One region of the Streptomyces sp. NPDC007929 genome, then DNA from elsewhere that is predicted to be linked to it. Evidence: riboswitches for the same ligand, from Rfam matches in the RefSeq annotation. Region 1 holds a riboswitch; each other region holds the start of a gene.

Region 1 (5,819 bases):
AGCGCGCATGAGGGTCCCGACGTGCGGCAGCACGGCGCGGGTGGCCCGGGGCATGGGCTGCCCCAGCACCCGGGCCGTGCCGGAGGTGGGCTCGATGAGGCCCATCAGCATGCGGATGGTGGTGGTCTTGCCGTAGCCGTTGGGGCTACTGGGCGGCGTCGGCCGCCTTCACGAGCGCGTCCTTGGTGACCAGGCCGGCGTAGACCTTGCCGTCGTCGGTGACGAGGGCGTTGACCAGGCGGGTCGAGAAGACCGTGCCGGAGCCGAACTTGCCGTGGACCTTGTCGCCGAGCGAGTCGATGAAGCCGCCGAAGTCGCCGCCGGCCTTCCCCGAGGGCACGCCCTCGCCGCCGGTGTCGAAGGTGGCGATGGCGTTCCAGCCCTCGCCGATGGTCTTCATGCCGTCGAGGCCCTTGCCGAAGTCCTCGCCGTCCTCGGGGGTGTGTTCGCGCGCCCCGCCCTTGCCGAAGGTCTTGCCGGGAGCCTTGCCCGGGGCGCCCTTCGCGTCCTTGTCGAGGTCCTTCTCCTCCGTCACCTTCGCGCCCTTGGGCGGAGTGAAGTCGAACGTGGAGGCCGCCGGCTTGGCGAAGTCGACCTTCGTGAAGCCGACGTCGACCACGGCCGCGCCACCGCTCGCCGGGGTCAGGGTGAACTTCAGCGGCATGCCGGTCTTCGCGTCCACGGCGACGCTGATCGCGCCGACCGTCGAGCCGGACTGCTTCGGCTTCACGACGAGCTTGTAGGCGTCCCGGCCGGCGACCTGGGCGGTGCCGTCGACGGTCACGGAGGTCGTGTCGTCGACCGCCTTCAGTGCCTCCTCGGCGAAGTCCTTCGGCGTGGCGGGCGGCTGCTGGTCCCTGCCGTCCTTGCCGTCCTTGCCGTCCTCGCCGCGCTCCGGGCTCTGCGAAGAGGTGCCGTGGTAGACCTCGTTGGACTTGCTGTCGTAGCCCCAGACGTCCTTGCCGTTGTGGATGACGCTGTACTCCGCGGCGTTCTCCAGCAGCGACAGCTTCTGCCGGTCGGGGCCGTCGGCGGCGACGCGCAGGGTGTGCGTGCCGGAGGCGAGTTCGGTGAGCTTGGCCGTCGGGTCGGCGGAGGAGCCGCCCTCGCCCTGGCTCGCCGCGCCGGACAGCAGACCGGACTCCAGGCCACCGAGGTCGGGCAGGCCCAGGTCGGTGCTGATCTTCACCGTGCCGGACAGCTGCTGGACGTCCGACTTCGCGATCTTCTCGATGAGCTGCTGTGCGGTGATCTTCGGGAGGTCCGGGTCACCGGAGTCGGCGAGCGCGGGGACCAGCCCGATCGTCGCGGCCGCCACCCCTATCACCGTGACCGGGACGACGTACCGCGCGGCTTTGTGCCGCCCGGAGCGCTGCTCGTCGACCTCCCCGGCGGTCGTGCTGTCGTCGGATGCGTACGGTGCCATGTGTGCCCTACCTCCGTGGTCGGCGGCGGCTGTCCGTGTCGTCCACGCACTCGTCCCTGAGCCGCCATTCTCACCCGAACAGGTGAGGAGTGGTGTTTTCCGTGGTCACCATCTGACCAAATCGGCCGGGGAGATACGTCAGACCCGGGGCTCAACTCCGCGTACTGCTGGGGTATGACACGCGGGGGCGACTTCTCCCCCGACCCGTAGGGGTCGTACGGGGAGACGGGCTAGCCGGCCCGGTGCACCACCGCGTCGCACAGCTCCAGCAGCGCCGCCTTCGCGGTGCACTCCGGCAGCGGGGCCAGCGCCGCACGGGCGTCCTGGGTGTAGCGGACGGTGTCCTGCCGGGCCTGCTCCAGCGCCGGGTGGGCCCGCAGCAGGCGCAGGGCCTCGGCGTGCCGCGCGTCGTCGGTGAGGTCGGAGTCGAGCAGCTCGCACAGGGCGGTGTCCTCGGCGAGTCCGAGCCGGGCCGCCCGCTCGCGCAGCCGGAGCACCGGCAGCGTGGGGATGCCCTCGCGCAGGTCGGTGCCGGGGGTCTTGCCGGACTCGTGGGAGTCGGAGGCGATGTCCAGGACGTCGTCCGCGAGCTGGAAGGCGACGCCGAGCCGCTCGCCGTACTGGGTCAGGACGTCCACGACCGTCTCGTCGGCGCCGGACATCATCGCGCCGAACCGGCACGACACGGCGACCAGCGAGCCGGTCTTGCCGCCCAGCACGTCCAGGTAGTGCTCGACGGGGTCGCGGCCGTCCTGCGGTCCGGCCGTCTCCAGGATCTGGCCGGTCACCAGCCGCTCGAACGCCTCGGCCTGCACCCGCACGGCCTCCGGGCCGAGGTCGGCCAGGATGTGCGAGGCCCGGGCGAAGAGGAAGTCGCCGGTGAGGACCGCGACGGAGTTGCCCCAGCGGGTGTTCGCGCTCGCGACGCCGCGGCGCACGGCGGCCTCGTCCATGACGTCGTCGTGGTAGAGCGTGGCGAGGTGGGTGAGCTCCACGACGACGGCCGACGGCACGATGCCGGGCGCGTAGCGGTCACCGAACTGGGCGGAGAGCATCACGAGCAGCGGGCGGAACCGCTTGCCGCCGGCCCGGACCAGATGCTGGGCGGCCTCCGTGATGAAGGGCACCTCACTCTTGGTGGCTTCGAGCAAGCCTTCCTCGACAGCCGCCAATCCGGCCTGGACATCGGCCTCCAGAGCCTGGTCCCGCACGCTCAGCCCGAACGGCCCGACGTCGGTCACGAGGGGTCTCCTGTCTGCTGTGTCTGCCGGTGACTACGCGGTTTGTCGATAGGTCGCTGTCCTCACTCGAGTCAGCGTATCCGGTCACGTTTCGATCACCGCCAGCGCCCATGGTTACAGGCCGGGCGGTATGCGATCACGACCCTTATGTTTTCGATCAACCTATAAGAACAGATATTTATCGACTTACCCTCGGGTAGCGAGTTATGCACGATTTGCCGTGATGAGCCGATGAATTCCCCTTGGCGGAAATTGCCCCATCGACTCGTGATCAGTGAGTTGAATCACTGCTTCCCCTTTTCCCCCTCCTGACCACATCGGCCTCTAACGCCGTTCCCCGGAAGCCAGTTGAGCCTTGACTCCAGCAAAGGATCAAGCGGCCCAAACGCCCCCGACCAAGGTCAACCACGCGATATGTGACTGAGGTGCTTGTTCCCGACATGTGCTCTCGCATACGTTCCGGCCCTGTCCGGCGGACGCCCAATCCTGCCGCCGCCCGGACTCCCCACAGAACCGACTCACTCACGCAGGGCAGGAGCGGGGGACCCAGGTAAGTCGCCGGTCCGCACAGCGGCACGGCTCGGGGTGAAGCCGCGCACGGCACAGCGCCGTACGCGGCCGGGCACCTCCCGGCCCGAACCCGACAGCTCACCTCGCAGGCGCCGGAGAGGAACATCACCATGGCCGGACGAGGCAAGCACCGTCGCACCAGAACCAACCCGCTGACCCGGGGCATCATCGCCGCCGGTACCGGTGGAGCGGCACTCACCCTTCCGCTGATCGGCGCCACCCACGCGAGCGCCGCCGAACCCCAGAGCGTCCCCGCCGCCGCACAGTCCGTGCCGCGCGCGGCCCAGCCCGCCAAGTCTCTCGCGTACACCGTGGTCAAGGGCGACTCGCTCGCCCGCATCGCGGACAAGTACGACGTCTCGGGCGGCTGGAAGCAGCTCTACAAGGACAACCGCGCCGCCGTCGGCGACAACCCGAAGCTGATCCACCCGGGTCTGAAGCTGACGGTGAAGACCGCCAAGGCGGACGCGAAGAAGACGGCGACCAAGTCGTCCGCCCCCGCCAAGCCGGCCGCCAAGCCCGCCGGCGGGGTCGCCCAGGCCACCCAGGCGTCCGCGAAGACCTACGCGAACAACCTCGACGGGTGGATCCGCGAGGCGCTGGACATCATGGCGCAGAAGGGGATCCCCGGGTCGTACGACGGCATCTACCGCAATGTCATGCGCGAGTCGTCCGGCAACCCCCAGGCCATCAACAACTGGGACTCCAACGCCGTCGCGGGCACCCCGTCCAAGGGCCTGCTCCAGACCATCGACCCCACCTTCCAGGCCTACCACGTGGACGGCACCTCGTGGGATCCGTACGACCCGGTCGCCAACATCACCGCGGCCTGCAACTACGCGGCCGACCGCTACGGCTCGATCGACAACGTCAACGGCCCGTACTGAGCCGTCCCGCCCAGCAGTCGCTCGAGGACGACGGCGATGCCGTCGTCCTCGTTCGACAGGGTGACCTCGTCGGCCACGGCCTTGAGCTCGGGATGGGCATTGGCCATCGCGACGCCGTGGCCGGCCCAGTCGAACATCGGGATGTCGTTGGGCATGTCGCCGAAGGCGATGGTGTCCGCCGGCCGCAGCCCCAGGTGCTCGGCGGCCAGCGCGAGACCCGTGGCCTTGGTGATCCCGCACGGCTGGAGCTCGACCGTGCCGGGCCCGGACATCGTCACCGTGGCCAGCGAGCCGACCACCGAGCGGGCCGTCGCCGCCAACTCGTCGTCCGACAGATGAGGGTGGCGCAGCAGCACCTTGCTGATCGGCTCGCCCCACAGCTCGTCGCGCCGCTCGACCCGCACGGCGGGCAGGGTCGGGTGCGGCATCAGATACCCCGGCTCGATCAGCGTGAGCCCCTCGACCCCGTCCTGGTCGACCGCCGCGTACACCTGCCCCACCTCGGCCTCGATCTTGCCCAGGGCGGTCTCGGCCAGCTCCCGGTCCAGGGTGATGGACCACAGCAGCCGGTCCGCGCCGGCGTCGTACACCTGCGCGCCCTGTCCGCACACCGCGAGCCCCGTGCACCCGAGGTCGTCCAGGAGCGGCCGCACTCTCGGCGCCGGCCGGCCCGTCACCACGAGATGCTGGGCACCGGCGTCCGCCACCCGCGCGAGCGCGGCGAGGGACCGGTCGGAGAGGGTGTCGTCGCCGCGCAGCAGCGTCCCGTCCAGGTCGGTGGCGATGAGTGAATATGCGATGGGTGCGGCCATGATCAGAGAATACGGACAGTGCGGCCCTTCGTTTCATCGCACGGTGAAGGCCGATTGCCCGGTTGAAGGCCTCTGCACCGGTTGGCAACAACATGCTCCGCTACCTACCCGAGAGGCCGCATAGAGCGGTACCTTCCAAGTGTCCAGGGGGGACTTGATCGGGGGGTCAGGTTGAGCAGTGGGCGCATTCGCGTGGCCGTGCCCGGGGAGCTCGGCGAAGGGGAGAGGGAGCGCTGGCGTGCGCTGCGCGCCGCATCCGAGGCACCGCGCAACCCTTTCATGGAGCCGGAGTTCACCGAAGCCGTCGGCCGGGTCAGGCCCGGGGCCAGGGTGGCCGTGGTGTACGAGGGGCTGGAGCCGGCCGGGTTCCTGCCGTACGAGCGGGGCCCGTTGGGCCAGGGCCGGGCGATCGGGCTCGGCGTCTCCGACGCGCAGGGCGCGATCCTGCGTCCCGGCCTCGATGTGGAGACGGGCGAACTGCTGGGGGCCTGCTCGCTGTCGAGTTTCGCCTTCGACAATCTGGAGGCCGAGCAGCGGCTGTTCGTCCGGTACACGGCCGAGGAGCACGCCACCTACGTCATCGAGGTGGAGAAGGGTTACGAGACCTACGAGTCGGTGCTGCGCGCGCAGTCGCCGAAGTTCCTGAAGACCACACTGGCCAAGGAGCGCAGGCTGGGCCGGCAGGCCGGTGAGCTGCGCTTCGTCTTCGACGAACGCGATCCGGCCGCGCTGCGCACGCTCATGGAGTGGAAGTCCGCGCAGTACCGCAGGACCGGCCGCCGGGACCGGTTCGCCCAGGAGTGGATCACCCGGCTCGTCGGGCAGCTGGCCCGGACCCGGGCACCGGAGTGCGGCGGCACGCTGTCCGTGCTGTACGCCGGTG
Region 2 (5,819 bases), on a different contig from region 1:
GGCTGGGCCGAGGGCCTCCACGCCCGCCCCGCTTCCATCTTTGTCCGAGCCGCCACGGCCGCAGGCGTCCCGGTGACGATCGCCAAGGCTGACGGCAACCCCGTCAACGCGGCCTCCATGCTGGCCGTCCTGGGCCTCGGCGCCCAGGGGGGCGAGGAGATCGTCCTCGCCTCCGACGCCGAGGGCGCGGACGCCGCCCTGGACCGGCTCGCCAAGCTGGTCTCCGAGGGTCTCGAGGAACTGCCCGAGACCGTCTGACCCACCGAGCGCCCGATTCGGCGCACAGCGAGGGGCTCGCCCATATGCACGGGGCGGGCCCTTCGCCATTCCCTGTCGGCGAGGGCAACCCGCCACAATTCCCCATCGGCACGGCGCGGAATTCCAAGAATCCAGGCAGCAGAAATAGCCCCCCGGAATTGACTGCTCTTTGTATACAGCCACCGTGTTAATGTCGCGGGCTCGCCGTGTTTACGGGATGTTGCGAGTTCCTCACACGCTCGGCGCGCTCCCGGGCGGAGGCGAACCGCAGGCGGTACGCGCCCTTCGCGCGCTCGGCGTGCAGCGCCGTGACCGCCCGCGCGCGCTCGCCGTCACCGCGCGCCACCGCGTCCACGATCGCGCCGTGCTCGGTCCAGGATTCCACCGGGCTGACCGGCGCCTCCACGGCGTACATCCAGGCGATCTTGTGGCGGAGCTGGGTGAGCATCGAGGTCAGCGCCGGACTGCCGGAGGCCTGCGCGAGCGTCTCGTGGAACCAGCCGCCCAAAGAGCGCAGGTCGTCGCTGTCGCCCCGGCGGGCCCGCTCCTGGCCCAGCCGGACCAGGCCGCGCAGGACCTTCAGATGCGCCTCGGTGCGGCGCTGGGCGGCCCGGGCCGCGCCGAGCGGCTCCAGCAGCAGGCGCATCTCCAGCAGGTCGCCGGCCTCCTGCTCGGTGGGCTCCGCCACACACGCGCCCGCGTGCCGGCGGGTCACCACGAAACCCTCGGCCTCGAGCGTGCGCAGCGCCTCCCGGACCGGCACCCTCGAGACGCCGTAGCGGCGGGCGAGGAGTTCCTCGGTGAGCCGGCTGCCACGCGCGTGGACCCCCGCGACGATGTCGTCCCGGATGGCCGTGCACACCGAGTGCGCGGGAATACGCATGACCGACCTCCGCTTAATCCCCGTGAAACGCCGACGAGCGGCGTGCGTTCCGTGACTCTATTGCAATCGGCCGGAATTTCCGACGGCAGGCGGCAATCCATGGATATTTTTTGGACAGCGGGCGGCCGTAAACGCCGAAAGCCCCGGCTTGAACAGCCGGGGCTTTCGGGGGGAACGGAGACGTTCCGGTCAGATACCCACGCCGTGGGAGCGGAGGTAGGCGACCGGGTCGATGTCCGAGCCGTACTCGGGGCTGGTGCGGGCCTCGAAGTGCAGGTGCGGGCCGGTGACGTTGCCGGTCGCACCGGACAGGGCGATCTGCTGGCCCGGGGTGACCCGCTGGCCCACCGAGACGCTGATGGAGGACAGGTGGCCGTACTGGGTGTACGTCCCGTCCGTCATCTTGATGACGACCTGGTTGCCGTAGGAGCCGCCCCAGCCGGCCTCGACGACCTCGCCCGAGCCGACCGCGTGCACGGAGGTGCCGCTGGCGGCGTGGAAGTCGACACCGGTGTGGCTGCCGGAGGACCACAGGCCGCTGCTGGCCTGGTAGCTGGTGGAGACGTACGAACCGGAGATCGGGGAGACGAAGGTGTTCAGGCGCTTGCGCTCGGCCTCACGGGCGGCTCGCTCCTTGGCCGCACGGGCCTTCTCGGCCGCCTCCTTGGCCCGCTCGGCCATCTCGGCGGCCTGCTTGCGGGCGGCCTCCTCGGCCTTCTGCTTGGCGGCGGCCTCATCGGCGGCGTGCTGCTGCGCGAGGGCCTGGGCGTCGATCTGCTGGGCCGCGGTGTCCCCCATGGTGACGACCGGGGTGAGGCCGGTCTGCTCGACGCTGGGTTCTGCGGCGAAGGCGGCGGGGGCCGCCACGGTGCCGATCACGCCGGTGGTGGCGAGGGCCGCGACGCCCGCCGCGCGGGCGGTGGAGCGCTGCATCCTGCTGGGACGACGGTGCTTCCCGGTGGCGCGAGTGAACGCCATGTAGTGGCTGGTCCTTTCCTTCCCTCTCGCCTACCGGGTTAGCTGACGGGTTCGGAGCAGGAAGGTCTCCTACGGACTCCCTCGCGGCTCGCGCGGGCGCCCGATTCACCCCAGGGACTGCGATGGGTCCCCGGCTCCCCTGGCTCGCGCCGTACGGGGACTCGGCGATGACTGTCCGGTGCCGCGGGTGCGGCGCACTGCCTGACGAACAGCCCGGACGACGCTAAGCGGCGCCACTTTCAATTCCCAAACGAATCCCGGCTTTTGTAGCGCATCCCACAGGCCAGACAGGCAACTCCCATCCCAATTCGGGCATAAAGGGGCCCTGGCGCCTTTGACGACAACCAGGGCCCCCGCGCGCGTGGCGACGTGTACCGCTACTCGGCGGCGACGACGGTGACTTCGCCGATGCCGAGGGCCTCGACCGGCGCCTTGATCTGCGCCGCGTCACCGACGAGGACGGTCACCAGACGGTCCACCGGGAAGGCGCTCACGGCCGCCGCGGTGGCCTCCACGGTGCCGGTCGCGGCGAGCTGCCGGTACAGCGTGGCCTGGTAGTCGTCGGGCAGGTGCTGCTCGACCTGGTCGGCCAGCGTGCTCGCGACGGCCGCCGCCGTCTCGTACTTCAGCGGCGCCACACCCACCAGGTTCTGCACGGCGACGTCCCGCTCGGCGTCGGTCAGCCCCTCGGCGGCGAGGGTGCGCAACACCGTCCACAGGTCCTCCAGGGCCGGGCCGGTGTTGGGGGTGTCGACGGAACCGCTGATGGCGAGCATCGCGGCACCCGTGCCGTCCGGGGCGGACCTGAGGACCTGGCCGAACGCCCGTACGCCGTAGGTGTAGCCCTTCTCCTCGCGCAGGACGCGGTCCAGGCGGGAGGTGAGGGTGCCGCCGAGGCAGTACGTGCCCAGCACCTGCGCGGGCCACACGCGGTCGTGCCGGTCCGGCCCGATCCGGCCGATCAGCAGCTGCGTCTGGACGGCGCCGGGGCGGTCCACGATGACGACCCGGCCGGTGTCGTCGGCGGTGACCGGCGGCACGGGACGCGGCTGGGCCGAGGATCCCGTCCAGGCGCCCAGGGTGTCCCCGAGCAGGGCGTCCAGGTCGATGCCGGTGAGGTCGCCGACCACCACGACGGTGGCCGTGGCGGGGCGGACGTGCTTCTCGTAGAAGGCCCGTACGGCCGCGGAGTCGATCGCGGCGACCGTCTCCTCGCTGCCCTGCCGGGGCCGCGACATGCGCGAGTCCGCCGGGAACAGCTCCTTGGAGAGCTCCTTGGCGCCGCGGCGGGAGGGGTTGGCCAGCTCGTGCGGGATCTCGTCGAGGCGGTTGTTGACCAGCCGCTCGACCTCGCTGTCGGCGAACGCGGGCGCCCTGAGGGCGTCGGCGATCAGGCCCAGGCCCTTGGTGAGCCGGGAGGCGGGCACCTCCAGGCTGAGCCGGACGCCGGGGTGGTCGGCGTGCGCGTCGAGGGTGGCGCCGGCGCGCTCCAGCTCCGCGGCGAAGTCCTCGGCGGAGTGCTTGTCGGTGCCCTCGGAGAAGGCCCGGGCCATGATCGTGGCCACACCGTCGAGTCCGGCCGGCTCCGCGTCCAGGGGGGCGTCCAGCAGCACCTCGACCGCGACGACCTGCTGGCCGGGGCGGTGGCAGCGCAGCACCGTCAGGCCGTTGTCGAGCGTGCCGCGCTCGGGGGCTGGGAAGGCCCACGGCCGGGCGTCGCCCGCCTGCGGCCGGGGGTGGAAGTCCATCGTGGCGAGCTCGGTCACTTGGCCGCCTCCTCGTTCTCGTCGGTGGCCGCGGCTGCGGTGGCGTCGGTGGTGGCGTCCTCGGCGGGCTCGTCGGCGACGGGCTCGTAGACGAGCACCGCGCGGTTGTCGGGCCGCAGGCGGGCCTTGGCGACCTCCTGGACCTCCTCCGCCGTGATCTCCAGCACGCGCTGGACGGCGGTCAGGGCGAGCTGCGGGTCACCGAAGAGCACGGCGTACCGGCACAGTTCGTCGGCGCGGCCCGCGACGGTGCCGAGCCGGTCCAGCCACTCGCGCTCCAACTGGGCCTGGGCGCGCTCCATCTCCTCGGGCGTGGGGCCCTCCTCGGCGAACCGGGCGAGCTCCTCGTCGATGGCGCTCTCGATGACCGGGACCTCCACGTCACCGGACGTCTTCACGTCCAGCCACCCCAGGGAGGGCGCACCGGCGAGCCGCAGCAGCCCGAAGCCGGCCGCCACGGCCGTACGGTCGCGGCGCACGAGCCGGTTGTAGAGGCGGGAGGACTCGCCGCCGCCGAGGACGGTGAGAGCCAGGTCGGCCGCGTCGCACGCGCGCGTGCCGTCGTGCGGGAGCCGGTAGGCGGCCATCAGGGCGCGGGCCGGGACGTCCTCCTCGACGACCTCGCGCAGCTGCTCGCCGATGGTCTCCGGCAGCGACCCGTCGCGCGGGGCGGGCTTGCCGTCGTGACCGGGGATGGAGCCGAAGTACTTCTCGACCCAGGCGAGCGTCTGCTCCGGGTCGATGTCGCCGACCACGGAGAGCACGGCGTTGTTCGGCGCGTAGTAGGTGCGGAAGAACGCGCGCGCGTCCTCCAGGGTCGCCGCGTCCAGATCGGCCATCGAGCCGATCGGGGTGTGGTGGTAGGGGTGGCCCTCCGGGTAGGCGAGGGCGGTCAGCTTCTCGAAGGCGGTGCCGTAGGGGACGTTGTCGTAGCGCTGGCGGCGCTCGTTCTTGACGACGTCCCGCTGGTTCTCCATCGACTCGTCGTCGAGGGCGGCCAGCAGCGAGCCCATGCGGTCGGCCTCCAGCCAGAGCGCGAGCTCCAGCTCGTGGGCGGGCATGGTCTCGAAGTAGTTGGTCCGCTCGAAGCTGGTCGTGCCGTTCAGCGAGCCACCCGCGCCCTGGACGAGCTCGAAGTGACCGTTGCCCTTGACCTGCGCGGATCCCTGGAACATGAGGTGCTCGAAAAGGTGAGCCAGGCCGGTACGCCCCTTGACTTCGTGGCGTGAGCCGACGTCGTACCAGAGGCACACCGCCGCGACCGGGGTCAGGTGGTCCTCGGAGAGCACCACGCGCAGGCCGTTGGCCAGGCGGTGCTCGGTCGCTGTCAGGCCCCCGGAGCCTGCCTGGGCTGTGGCCGTGTGACCCATGGGCATGTACGTCCCTTCGATCGCTGAGCGGTTGTTCAGACCGCGGATTCCTGCCGGTCCTGCCACTGTATGCAAGCGCGCGAAGCCCTGGTGAAGTTCCCGGTGGCGACCTCGGTCCTCGGACGGGGACACCGCTTGCCCCCGGGTCCTGGTCCCGCTTGTCAGTGCGGCGGTCCACAATGGTCCGCGTCAGATCTGGATCGCAGCAGCAAGGAGCCGGCAGCGATGGCCCGCCGCAGCACGAAGACCCCGCCGCCCGACGACTCGTACGAGGAGCGGATCCTCGACATCGACGTCGTCGACGAGATGCAGGGCTCCTTCCTCGAGTACGCGTACTCGGTCATCTACTCCCGCGCCCTGCCGGACGCACGCGACGGCCTCAAGCCGGTGCACCGCCGCATCGTCTACCAGATGAGCGAGATGGGCCTGCGCCCCGAGCGCGGGTACGTCAAGTGCGCCCGGGTCGTCGGCGAGGTGATGGGCAAGCTGCACCCGCACGGCGACGCGTCGATCTACGACGCCCTCGTGCGCATGGCCCAGCCCTTCTCGATGCGCGTCCCCCTG
Region 3 (5,819 bases), 180 kb from region 1:
CATACGTCGACCACCAGGTGGCAAACGGGGAGGGACCGGGCATAACGCCGATGCTAGAGAGCGCCACCCGGGTTGGGAGAGGGGCACGCGCGCGTGCCCCTCAAAAACGTGCCGGGACTGCTCAGGCCGGGCGCACCACGCTGTGGATCGCGGACTCGCCGTCGTAGTAGATCGACTCCTCGCGCACGTACGTGCCGGGCTTCGGGGCGTGGATCATCATGCCGTTGCCGATGTAGATCCCGACGTGGGTGACGTCGTCGTAGAAGAACACCAGGTCGCCCGGCTGGGCCTGGGAGAGCGGGACCGTGGTGCCGGCGTTCACCTGGTCGTAGGTGGTGCGCGGCAGGGTGACGCCCGCGGCCTTCCAGGCGGCCTGGGTGAGGCCGGAGCAGTCGTAGGAGCCGGGTCCGACCGCGCCCCACACATACGGCTTGCCGATCTGGGCGCGGGCGAAGGCGAGCGCCTTCTCGGCCTTGGTGGCGTACGAGGAGTCGGCCGGTGCCGTGGAAGAGGACGAGCCGGAATCCGACGAGCCCGAACCCGTCCCCGAGGAGGAGGACCCGCTGTCCTGCCGCTGTGCCGCCTCTTCCTGGGCCTTCTGCCGCGCGGCCTGCTCCCGGGCCAGCTCGTCGGCCTTGCGGGCGGCCTCCGCCCGCTTCTCCTTCTCGATCGCCGCGAGCCGGGCCTTCTCCTCGGCGGTCAGCTTCGACATCAGCTCGCGTGCGTCGGCGAGCTTGCGCTGGACGGTGGCCTTGGCGGTCTTCAGGCCGTCCTGCGATTCGGTGAGCGTCTGGAGGCTCTCGGTGGCCTCCCGGCGCTTCTTCATCGTCTCGGACTGCTGCGTGACGTAGTCGTCGACCGCGTCCTTCTGACGGCCGGTCATCCGGTCCATCAGCTGGGTCTGGTCGAAGTAGTCCTGAGGGGTGTCCGCGAGCAGGAACGTCGCGGTGTCCGGGGCGGCGGCGCCGGTGCGGTACTGGGCGGAGGCGAAGGAACCCAGCTCCTCGCGCGCCTCGTTGAGCTTCTGGGTGCGCTGGGCGACGTCGTCGAGGAGGGTGTCGACGCGCTTGCGCTGCTTCGCGGTCTTCTCCTTGGCCGCGTTGTACTTGTCGGTCGCCGACTCGGCCTGGCGGTACAGGTCGTCGACCTTCTTCTCGACTTCCTCCAGGCTGGGCTTGTCGTCGGCCGCGGGGGCGGCGTTGGCCGACTGGGACAGCAGGGCCACGGAGGTGAGAGCCGCCGTCGCGAGGGCGGGGGTCCGTATGCCTGCCACGCGCGTGCCCGTAGGACGCGACTTGCGGTGCGACGCCAAGGGAGGCGACTCCTTCCACGTTCCGCCTACCGAGTTAGCTGTCGGGTTCGGGCGGGTGGTTCGGAAGGTTTGCCCTACGGCCGTCTCCGGACAGGGAGTCGGGCCGATTCACCCCAGGTTCACGGTTGGGTCCCCGGCTCCGGCTGCCGCTGCGGCGTGCCGGACTCGGCGGAGGCCGCGCGGCCCGGCGACGTTCGCCGGTGGGGGTCATGCGGCCTGGTCGCACCGTAGCCAACTCGTGTGGCCCCTGTGAAGGTTGATGGGTGATATGCCCGATACATTTTCGTGACCTTACTCATGAGCGTCGCCGAGAGTGAGCGATCGAGGGCGATTGGTTGTGAGTCGTCCGCAATTGAGGGGGGTGTGGCAGGGCGTGATCGCACGGTCATGGAGGGCGACAATGCGCCGCCGGTCCGGCCCGTCAGGGGCCCGGCGCGGCCCGATGTTCTCGGGGCGGCGGCGGGCTGTCAGTGGGGCGCCCTAGACTCGGAGAGCGATGAGCAGCCTCTTTGACGACAACTTCCTGGCGAGCCTCCAGGCCCAGCGGGGCCCGGCCGACGAGCCCCCGCCGCCACCCGAGGACGATCACGTACCGGAGCCGGTTCCGGACGATCTGTTCGGCGGGAAGTTCGACGCGCCCCCGGACCGATGGGGGTCCCCCCGCTCGAGCGGAGCCGAGAGTGGGGGAGGCTACTACCGCGACGGCGCCCCCCGCCCGGTGATCGACTCCGCCGCGCTGCTGGAAGGGCTGAACGACAACCAGCGCGCCGCCGTCGTCCACTCCGGCTCCCCGCTGCTCATCGTGGCCGGAGCCGGGTCCGGCAAGACCCGTGTGCTCACCCACCGCATCGCGCACCTGCTCGCCGAGCGGGACGTGCACCCGGGCCAGATCCTCGCGATCACCTTCACCAACAAGGCCGCCGGCGAGATGAAGGAGCGCGTCGAGCAGCTCGTCGGCCCGCGCGCCAACGCCATGTGGGTCATGACGTTCCACAGCGCGTGCGTGCGCATCCTGCGCCGGGAGAGCAAGAAGCTCGGCTTCACCTCCTCCTTCTCGATCTACGACGCCGCCGACTCCAAGCGCCTGATGGCCCTGGTCTGCCGCGACCTGGACCTCGACCCCAAGCGCTTCCCGCCCAAGTCCTTCAGCGCCAAGATCAGCAACCTGAAGAACGAGCTGATCGACGAGGAGGACTTCGCCGCCCAGGCCGCCGACGGCTTCGAGAAGACCCTCGCCCAGGCCTACGTCATGTACCAGTCACGGCTGCGCGAGGCCAACGCCCTCGACTTCGACGACCTGATCATGACGACGGTCAATCTGCTGCGCGCCTTCCCGGACGTCGCCGAGCACTACCGCCGCCGCTTCCGGCACGTCCTGGTCGACGAGTACCAGGACACCAACCACGCCCAGTACGCCCTGGTGCGCGAGCTGGTCGGCACCCCCTCGGAGCACCCCGTCGACGTGCCGCCCGAGGCCGAGGTCCCGCCCGCCGAGCTGTGCGTGGTGGGCGACGCCGACCAGTCGATCTACGCCTTCCGCGGCGCGACCATCCGCAACATCCTCCAGTTCGAGGAGGACTACCCGGACGCCACCACGATCCTGCTCGAGCAGAACTACCGCTCCACGCAGACCATCCTCAGCGCCGCCAACGCCGTCATCGAGCGCAACGAGTCCCGCCGCCCCAAGAACCTGTGGACCAACGCGGGCTCCGGCGCGCAGATCACCGGCTACGTCGCCGACACCGAGCACGACGAGGCGCAGTTCGTCGCCGACGAGATAGACCGCCTCACCGACGCGGGCGAGGCGAAGGCCGGCGACGTCGCCGTCTTCTACCGCACCAACGCCCAGTCCCGTGTCTTCGAAGAGATCTTCATCCGCGTCGGCCTGCCCTACAAGGTCGTCGGTGGCGTCCGCTTCTACGAGCGCAAGGAGGTCCGGGACGTCCTGGCCTACCTGCGCGTGCTCGCCAACCCGGAGGACTCGGTGCCGCTGCGCCGGATCCTCAACGTCCCCAAGCGGGGCATCGGCGACCGCGCCGAGGCGATGATCGACGCCCTGTCCCAGCGCGAGAAGATCAGCTTCCCGCAGGCGCTCAAGCGCGTCGACGAGGCGTACGGCATGGCCGCCCGCTCCACCAACGCCGTCAAGAGGTTCAACACGCTGATGGAGGACCTCCGCACCATCGTCGAGTCCGGCGCCGGACCGGCCACGGTGCTGGAGGCCGTCCTGGAGCGCACCGGCTACCTCGCCGAGCTCCAGGCCTCCACCGACCCGCAGGACGAGACCCGGATCGAGAACCTCCAGGAACTCGCTGCCGTCGCCATGGAGTTCGAACAGGAGCGCGGTGAGGACGAGCAGGGCACCCTGTCCGACTTCCTCGAACAGGTCGCGCTGGTCGCCGACTCCGACCAGATCCCCGACGAGGAGGACGGCGACGGCGTCATCACCCTGATGACCCTGCACACCGCCAAGGGCCTGGAGTTCCCGGTCGTCTTCCTCACCGGCATGGAGGACGGCGTGTTCCCGCACATGCGCGCCCTCGGCCAGACCAAGGAACTGGAGGAGGAGCGGCGCCTGGCCTACGTCGGCATCACCCGCGCGCGCGAGCGGCTCTACCTGACCCGGTCCACCCTGCGCAGCGCATGGGGTCAGCCCTCCTACAACCCGCCCTCGCGGTTCCTGGAGGAGATCCCGCCGGCCCACGTGGAGTGGAAGCGGACGGGAGCGACCGCGCCCGCGGCCTCCGGGCCGGTCTCGGCGGTGGCGGCCTCGCTGTCGTCGTCCCGCTCGCGCTCGTCGGCGTCGGGCGCCTCCGGTTTCGCCACGCGCCGCACCTCGGAGAAGCCCGTGGTGTCACTGGCGGTCGGGGACCGCGTCACACACGACCAGTTCGGGCTCGGGACCGTCGTCGGAGTCAAGGGCACGGGCGGCAACGCCGAGGCGACGATCGACTTCGGCGACACCAAGCCCAAGCGGCTGCTGCTGCGGTACGCGCCGGTGGAGAAGCTGTAGCGCCCTGACCTGAGGACGCGCCGATGCGCCCCTGTCCGCTCGACGGGCGGGGGCCGCCGGGACGTTACGTCTCGGCGGACGGGAGCTGTCGGGACTCTACGTCTCGTAGGGCCGGGGTGCTGCCGGGACTCTACGTCTCGTAGGGCCGGGGGGCTGTCGGACGTTACGCCGGGTCGATGCCGTGGCTGCGCAGCCACGGGAGCGGGTCGATCGCCGAGCCGCCGCCCGGACGCACCTCGAAGTGCAGGTGCGGGCCGGTGGAGTTGCCGGAGTTGCCGGAGCGCGCGATCGGATCGCCGGCCTTCACGGTCGTACCCGAGGGGACCGTGTACGTGGAGAGGTGGCAGTACCACGTCTCCGTGCCGTCCTTCGCCGTCACGATCATCATGTTGCCGTACGCGCTGTTCCACTGTGTGCGGACGGTGCCGTCGGTCGCGGCCATCACGGTCGTGCCGTACGAGACGGGGAAGTCGATGCCGGTGTGCAGGGACATCCAGTTGATGCCGGACTGGCCGTAGTAGGCGCTGAGTCCGTGCCGGGCGACCGGCAGGGCGAACTTGGGGCGCAGGCGCTCCTTGCGCGCCGCCTCCTCGGCCGCCCGCTTCTTCTCGGCCGCCTGCTGTGCCTTGAGGTCGATGCGCTCCTGCGTACGGCTGGCCCGGTCGGCGAAGTCGTCGGCGCCTGCGGACAGGCTCTGCAACTGCGTGTCCAGCTTGTTGTTGGCGGCGGCCGGTTTGACCGGCTGCGCGTCCGCGGCGGTCGTCCGAGCCTCAGCGGCACTGTCGTCGGTGAACGTGCCGACGGAGGCGGCGGCGATCCCGGCGACACCCATCACACACGCCGAGGGCACCGCGATGGTCATCAGCGCCGAGCGCTTGGGGGGCGTACGGCGGCGGGAGCGGGAGCCGCCGGCGCGCGAGGCCGCCCGGGAGGACGGGGCCGCGGTGGCGTCCTCCTGGCCGTCCAGCAGCGGGGCGACGACGGGCAGTTCGCCGGTGGCGGCCGGCTCGGCACCGTCCGTGACGGGGTCGGGGTACTCGGCCCCGGCGGACTCGCCGTATGCGACCTGGTCGAAGGTCGCGGTCTCGAGCTGGTCGAACGGCGTGGGCTCGTGCTGCTCGAAGGTTTCGGCAGGGTGGTCGTACGCGTCGGGGGCCTGTGCGGCGGTGCCGTCGGAGTTCCACTGCGTCGCGTCGTAGGCGCCCGTGTCGAAGGCCTGCGTGCCCCACTCCCATTGCTGGGTGTGGTCGGCGGCATTGCCGGCCTGGTCGGGCTGGAGCCAGGCGGCCGCGTCCCACTGCCCGGTGGCGTCGGGGGGCGGGGCCTGGGAAGGGATGGCCGACATCGGCTGCTGCCCGGCCGTCCAGGTCGTCGTGTCGTAGACACCGGTGTCGTAGGCGGCGTGGTGCTGTGCCGCGTAGGCGTCGTAGTGCACGTTCTCGTGCGCGCCGGTGGGCCAGTGGCCGGTGTCGTAGCTGCCCGTGTCCTGGCCGC
Region 4 (5,819 bases), on a different contig from region 1:
TCCATGTCACCGAGCGGGACGAGCTGCTGCACCTGCACTGGGGTCCCCGGATCGGTCTCGCCGACGCCGAGGCCCTCGCGGTCCGGCCGCTGCCGGACTACTGGCCCTTCGAGTCCCCGCTCGACGGACGCGAGGAGTATCCGGTCGAGGGCGGCCCGCGTTTCGTCCGCCCGGCCCTGTCCGTGCGCACGGCCGATCGGCGTGGCACCGAGTGGGTCTTCGAGGGGCACGAGGCCGAGGGCGGCGAGCTGCGCCTGCGGTTCCGCGACGGGGATCTCACCATCACGCTGCACTACCGGACGCGCTCCTCGACAGATGTCGTCGAGCGGTGGGTGACCCTGGCCAACCAGGGGCCGGCCGTCGAGCTGCTGCGCGCAGACTCCGCCACCTGGACCCTGCCCGACCGCGACACCTGGCGGCTGTCCCAGCTGCACGGCCGCTGGGGTGCCGAGTCCCGGCTGACGCGCTCCGGCCTCACCCACGGCGAGAAGGTCATCGGCAGCCGTCGCGGCCACACCTCGCACCAGCACCTGCCCTGGGTCGCCCTCGACGCCGACGCCACCGAGGAGCACGGGGAGGTCTACAGCTGCGCCCTCGGCTGGTCCGGGTCGTGGCGCATCGCCGTGGCCCGGTTGCCCGACGCGCGCGTGCAGATCACCGGCGGCGCCGGCCACGACGACGCGGGCCTGCTGACGCTGGGCACGGGGGAGTCGTACACGACCCCGGTCTTCGCCGGGCTCTGGAGCGACGGCGGCTTCGGCGGGGCCAGCCGTGCCTGGCACGCCTACCAGCGGGCGCATGTCGTCCCGGACGCCGAGCGGGACCGGCCGGTGCTGTTCAACTCCTGGGAGGCCACCGAGTTCGACATCTCCGAGGAGCAGCAGCGGGCGCTCGCCGAGCGGGCCGCGGCCATGGGCGTCGAGCTCTTCGTGGTCGACGACGGCTGGTTCGGGGCGCGTACCAGCGACCGGGCCGGACTCGGTGACTGGACCCCGAACCCCGGCCGCTTCCCGGGCGGGCTGAAGCCGCTCGCCGACCATGTGCACGGCCTGGGCATGCGGTTCGGGATCTGGGTCGAGCCCGAGATGGTCAACCCGGACAGCGACCTGTACCGCGCGCACCCCGACTGGGTCCAGTACCAACCGGGACGAAAGCGGACGGAGTTCCGCAATCAGCTCGTACTCAATCTCGCCCGCGAGGACGTCCGGGAGTACCTCTGGGAGCAGCTCCACGGGCTTCTCGCCGGCGCTCCGATCGACTACGTCAAGTGGGACTTCAACCGCTGCTTCACCGACGCCGGCTGGCCGGACGACCCCTACCCGCAGCGGCTGTGGGTCGACCATGTGCACGGCCTGTACGCCCTGCTGGACCGGCTGCGGGCCGCGCATCCTGGGGTGGCCTTCGAGTCCTGCTCGGGAGGCGGCGGCCGGATCGACCTCGGAGTGCTGAGCCGCACGGACCAGGTGTGGACCTCCGACAACACCGATCCGCTCGACCGGCTCGCCATCCAGCACGGCTTCAGCCAGATCCATCCCGCCCGGGTCATGGCCGCCTGGGTCACCGACAGCCCGAACGCCATGCTCAACCAGCGGGCCAGCTCCCTGCGCTTCCGGTTCGTCAGTGCCATGGCCGGGGTGCTCGGCGTCGGCGGTGACCTCACGCGGTGGACGCCTGAGGAACTCTCCGAGGCGCGGGAGTGGGTGGCGCTCTACAAGGAGATCCGGCCCGTGGTGCAGCGCGGCGACCTGTACCGGCTGCGTCCCCCGCAGGGTGGAGCCAGTGCCGTGCAGTACGTCCTCGGTGACGAGATCGTCGTCCTCGCCTGGCTCCAGGCGCAGCGCTACGGCGAGCCCGTGCCGGCGCTCCGGCTGCGTGGTCTCGATCCGGCAGCATCGTACGAATGCCTCGAAACGGGCGAAGTTCACCGAGGGGTCGTACTGCTGCATCACGGACTTCGGGTCCCTCTGCGGGGGGATCTGGACGCCGCGGTGGTCCGTCTTAAGCGGAAGTAGTCGTTCTGTCCGAATAGGGAATTTCGGCCGCTAAGGGATAACGTGCCCCGATCGTAAAGGAGATGAGGTCGGGGCGCGTGACCATCGTCATATCCGTGACGATGCGTTGTCGCCATGTTCACGTAATTCTGGCGCCAATCAGGCTCATTGAGGAATGCCGGAGATCGCTAATCCACGCTCGGTGACCGCGGTTGTGCCGACACGTCAGGGAAAACACCGTCACACGCAACCGCACGCTTGTCCCCTTGCGTCTTGGTCGCTTACGTTCCACACCAATCCGGACGGACGCCTAATCCTGCCGCCGCCCGGAGTCCGCACACACTGACCCGACGTACGGCAGGAGCGGGGGACCCACAGGTAAGACGCCTGTTCCGGTTCCCGGAACGGCTTGGGGTTAAGTCGCGCCACGGCGCGGCCGGGCATCTCCAGCTCGCACCCGACAGCTCACCTCGCAGGCGACGGAGAGGAATTCGCCATGCCCGCGAAGGGTAAGCACCGCCGCCCCAAGACCCAGCGTTTCACCCGCTCCATCGCCGTCGCCGGAACCGGTGGGGCCGCTCTCGCCCTGCCGCTCATGGGGGCCGCCGGCGCCCACGCCGCCACCCCGCAGTCGGCTCCGGAAAAGGCCGTCCAGTCCGCCCCGGCCACCGGGAAGAAGGCCGCCGAAAAGGCCAATGGCCCCCGCACGTACACCGTGAAGGCCGGCGACTACCTCGCGAAAATCGCCGACGACCAGAACGTCAGCGGCGGCTGGAAGAAGCTCTACTCGGACAACCGTGACGCCGTCGGCTCCGACCCGTCGCTGATCCACCCGGGCCTGAAGCTGTCGATCGGCAAGAAGGCCGCGAGCGCGCCGAAGGCCTCGGCCCCGGCCGCTCCGAAGGCCTCGGCCCAGAAGTCCTCGGCCGCCGAGTCGGCGCCGAAGGCCGAGACCGCCGCCGAGCCGGCCGCCGCCAAGCCCGCAGCCAAGCCCGCCGCCGAGAGCAACGCCGGTGGCTACGTCCTCCCGGTGGACGGCGCCGGCGTCGGCACCCCGTACCACATGTCCGGCAGCATGTGGTCCAGCGGCTACCACACCGGTGTCGACTTCGTCGTCCCCACCGGCACCTCCCTCAAGGCCGTCGGCGCCGGCGAGGTCGTCTCCGCCGGCTGGGGCGGCGCGTACGGCAACCAGGTCGTCATCAAGCTGAACGACGGTCACTACGCCCAGTACGCCCACCTGTCCCAGCTCTCCGTCTCGGCCGGCCAGACCGTGACGGCCGGGCAGCAGGTCGGCCTGTCGGGCGCGACCGGCAACGTGACCGGACCGCACCTGCACTTCGAGATCCGCACCTCGCCGGACTACGGCTCCGACGTCGACCCGGTCGCCTTCCTGCGCTCGCACGGCGTCTCCGTCGGCTGACCCAGCGCACGACCACCTGCCTGACACGCCTCCGAAGGCCGGACCCCGATCCCCGGGTCCGGCCTTCGGTGTGTCCACGGTTCACCCCGAAACATCCCTGACAAGCGGCGTATTCCGGAGTTGGCGAACCCTTTAGGAGTGGCTTATCTCACCGCCCGTCAACCCTTTCCTACGGTCGCGTAAGTCACATTCGAAGGTGAATCATGAGCTGTTGTGGCAGACGATTCGAAGAGTGACAGCAGAGCAGTGATCGGGTCGTACGTGGCGCTGGGGGACAGCTTCACCGAGGGCGTCGGCGACCCAGGTCCCGACGGGGCGTTCGTCGGCTGGGCCGACCGGTTCGCCGTCCTGCTCGCCGACCGCAGACCCGAGGGCGACTTCCGGTACAGCAATCTCGCCGTACGCGGAAAGCTCCTCGACCAGATCGTGGCGGACCAGGTTCCGCGGGCCGTCCAGATGGCCCCGGACCTCGTCTCGTTCTGCGCCGGGGGCAACGACATCATCCGGCCCGGCACCGACCCGGACGAGGTGGCCGAGCGGTTCGAACGGGCGCTGGCCCTGCTCACCGCCGTGTCCGGCACGGTCATGGTGACGACCGGTTTCGACACCCGTGGCGTGCCCGTGCTCAAGCACCTGCGCGGCAAGATCGCCACGTACAACGGACACGTCAGGGCCATCGCCGACCGGTACGGCTGCCCGGTCCTGGACCTGTGGTCCCTGCGCAGCGTGCAGGACCGCAGGGCCTGGGACGCCGACCGGCTGCACCTGTCGCCGGAGGGGCACACGCGCGTGGCGCTCCGCGCGGGCCAGGTGCTCGGCCTCGACGTGCCGGCCGACCCCGAGCAGGCGTGGCCCCCGCTGCCCCCGCGCGGCGCCCTCGACATGCGGCGCGACAACGTCGCCTGGGCACGGGAGTTCCTGGTGCCGTGGATCGGGCGGCGGCTGCGCGGGGAGTCCTCGGGCGACCATGTGACGGCCAAGGGGGCGCTGTCGCCGGACGACATCAGGATGCGGATCGCGTCGGTGGCCTGAGGGCGGCTGCCCCGCGCGTGCGGGACGTGCCGGGCGTGATCCCGGCGCGGCCCCCACGCGCGGTGGTCCGGACTCCGGGGCGTGGCAGGTGTATCACGGGCTGCGGGTGGGCCGGGGATGGCGTCCGGCCGAGGCGCGGGGTGTCGTCGTGCCGATGCGGCGATGCGGCGATGCGGCGATGCGTCGGTGCGCCGATGTGTCGGGGGTGTCGGGGGTGCCGTCAGGCTGTTGTGCGGGGTGCCGTCGGGCTGATGTGCCGGGCGGGCTGTCAGGCCGACGGGTCCGGGGCCGTCAGGCCGTCGGCAGCCCCCGGTCCAGGCCCAGCTCGTGGGCCAGCGCCTCCTCCACCCACTCCTGGGCCCGGGCTCGCGGCACCGCGCCGGAGTAGGACGTCAGCTGCACCGCGAGACCGTCGAGCAGGGCGGTGAGCCGGAAGGCCGCGCTCGGCGGATCGGGGCAGCGGAACTCGCCCGCCGCCACGCCCTCCGCGATGACCTCGGCGAGCGCCGCCTTCCACTGCCGGTCGAGATCCTGGGCGACCTCCCGCAGCACGGGGTCGCGCAGGGCCGACGCCCAGCCCTCGATCCACAGCCGCCAGCCCTTGGCCGGCCCGGTGGGCGCGTACCACCGCACGGCCGACCGCAGCCGGCGCAGCGCCGGTGAACGGCGGCCGAGCATGGTGCGCAACTGCGCCAGGTCGCTCTCCGCCGCGTGCCGGAACGCGGCGGCGACCAACTGCTCCTTCGAGGAGAAGTGGTAGAGGACCAGCGCGTTGCTCACGCCGAGCGCCGAGGCCACGTCGGCGATCCGGACCGCCGCCACACCCCTCGCCTCGATCTGCTCGATGGCGGCCCGCAGCAGATCCCCGCGCCGCTGCGCCACGCTCAACCGGACTCTCGTCACGCCGTCACCCTATCCACGCGCACGCGGCCCTTGACGGGGCGTTTCGGCCTGTTGGACAACCGCTCCGCGATCACCGGGGGCCGCAGGACCGCAGGGCCGAAGCGGCCGACCATAATGGAAAGCCTGACCGACTCCACCTGGAGGTACCGTGGCCGGTTTCCGTACCCTGAGCTCCGGGCTCCGCGCGCTTCGGCCCGAAGCGTTCGGCGCGGATCCGAGCGGTGAGCGCATGGCGCGCATCCGCAGATCGCCCCACTTCAAGGACGGGGTCTTCCAGAACCCCGGCGGTCCCGCACGGACCCGGCCCTCGGGCTCGACCCTGGACTTCGCGAAGGTCTTCTTCGACAAGGACACCCGGCCCCGCCGCGCCCCCAAGGGCACCGTCCCGGTGCACTCCACCACCCTCGCCGACATCGCCCGGCCCCCGGCGACCGGACTGCGGCTGACCTGGATGGGGCACTCCAGCGTCC

What was found. A riboswitch is a leader RNA that binds a small molecule or an ion and turns the genes downstream of it on or off. The one in region 1 is predicted to bind cyclic di-AMP.
Region 2: it holds a riboswitch for cyclic di-AMP, as region 1 does, so the genes downstream of both, ACFZDE_RS33355 (peptidoglycan DD-metalloendopeptidase family protein) here and ACFZDE_RS10615 (transglycosylase SLT domain-containing protein) in region 1, are expected to answer to the same signal.
Region 3: it holds a riboswitch for cyclic di-AMP, as region 1 does, so the genes downstream of both, ACFZDE_RS11520 (NlpC/P60 family protein) here and ACFZDE_RS10615 (transglycosylase SLT domain-containing protein) in region 1, are expected to answer to the same signal.
Region 4: it holds a riboswitch for cyclic di-AMP, as region 1 does, so the genes downstream of both, ACFZDE_RS15880 (peptidoglycan DD-metalloendopeptidase family protein) here and ACFZDE_RS10615 (transglycosylase SLT domain-containing protein) in region 1, are expected to answer to the same signal.

The regions. Positions count from the first base shown of each region.
Region 1 covers NZ_JBIBKD010000003.1:223,741-229,559, reverse strand. The annotation lists partial or broken gene ACFZDE_RS10630 (ATP-binding cassette domain-containing protein) at 7-144, opposite strand; gene ACFZDE_RS10625 (outer membrane lipoprotein carrier protein LolA) at 146-1,426, opposite strand; gene ACFZDE_RS10620 (polyprenyl synthetase family protein) at 1,657-2,667, opposite strand; cyclic di-AMP (ydaO/yuaA leader) riboswitch at 3,169-3,342, shown strand; gene ACFZDE_RS10615 (transglycosylase SLT domain-containing protein) at 3,348-4,124, shown strand; gene ACFZDE_RS10610 (Cof-type HAD-IIB family hydrolase) at 4,088-4,936, opposite strand; gene ACFZDE_RS10605 (GNAT family N-acetyltransferase) at 5,108-5,819, shown strand, end outside.
Region 2 covers NZ_JBIBKD010000012.1:119,415-125,233, reverse strand. The annotation lists gene ACFZDE_RS33365 (HPr family phosphocarrier protein) at 1-258, shown strand, start outside; gene ACFZDE_RS33360 (FCD domain-containing protein) at 446-1,141, opposite strand; gene ACFZDE_RS33355 (peptidoglycan DD-metalloendopeptidase family protein) at 1,331-2,119, opposite strand; cyclic di-AMP (ydaO/yuaA leader) riboswitch at 2,132-2,296, opposite strand; gene ACFZDE_RS33350 (insulinase family protein) at 2,497-3,885, opposite strand; gene ACFZDE_RS33345 (insulinase family protein) at 3,882-5,261, opposite strand; gene ACFZDE_RS33340 (DNA topoisomerase (ATP-hydrolyzing)) at 5,481-5,819, shown strand, end outside.
Region 3 covers NZ_JBIBKD010000003.1:404,426-410,244, forward strand. The annotation lists gene ACFZDE_RS11515 (hypothetical protein) at 1-43, opposite strand, end outside; gene ACFZDE_RS11520 (NlpC/P60 family protein) at 122-1,312, opposite strand; cyclic di-AMP (ydaO/yuaA leader) riboswitch at 1,320-1,493, opposite strand; gene pcrA (DNA helicase PcrA) at 1,809-4,325, shown strand; gene ACFZDE_RS11530 (peptidoglycan DD-metalloendopeptidase family protein) at 4,489-5,819, opposite strand, start outside.
Region 4 covers NZ_JBIBKD010000004.1:508,599-514,417, forward strand. The annotation lists gene ACFZDE_RS15875 (alpha-galactosidase) at 1-2,012, shown strand, start outside; cyclic di-AMP (ydaO/yuaA leader) riboswitch at 2,322-2,483, shown strand; gene ACFZDE_RS15880 (peptidoglycan DD-metalloendopeptidase family protein) at 2,488-3,414, shown strand; gene ACFZDE_RS15885 (GDSL-type esterase/lipase family protein) at 3,661-4,446, shown strand; gene ACFZDE_RS15890 (TetR family transcriptional regulator C-terminal domain-containing protein) at 4,738-5,349, opposite strand; gene ACFZDE_RS15895 (MBL fold metallo-hydrolase) at 5,498-5,819, shown strand, end outside.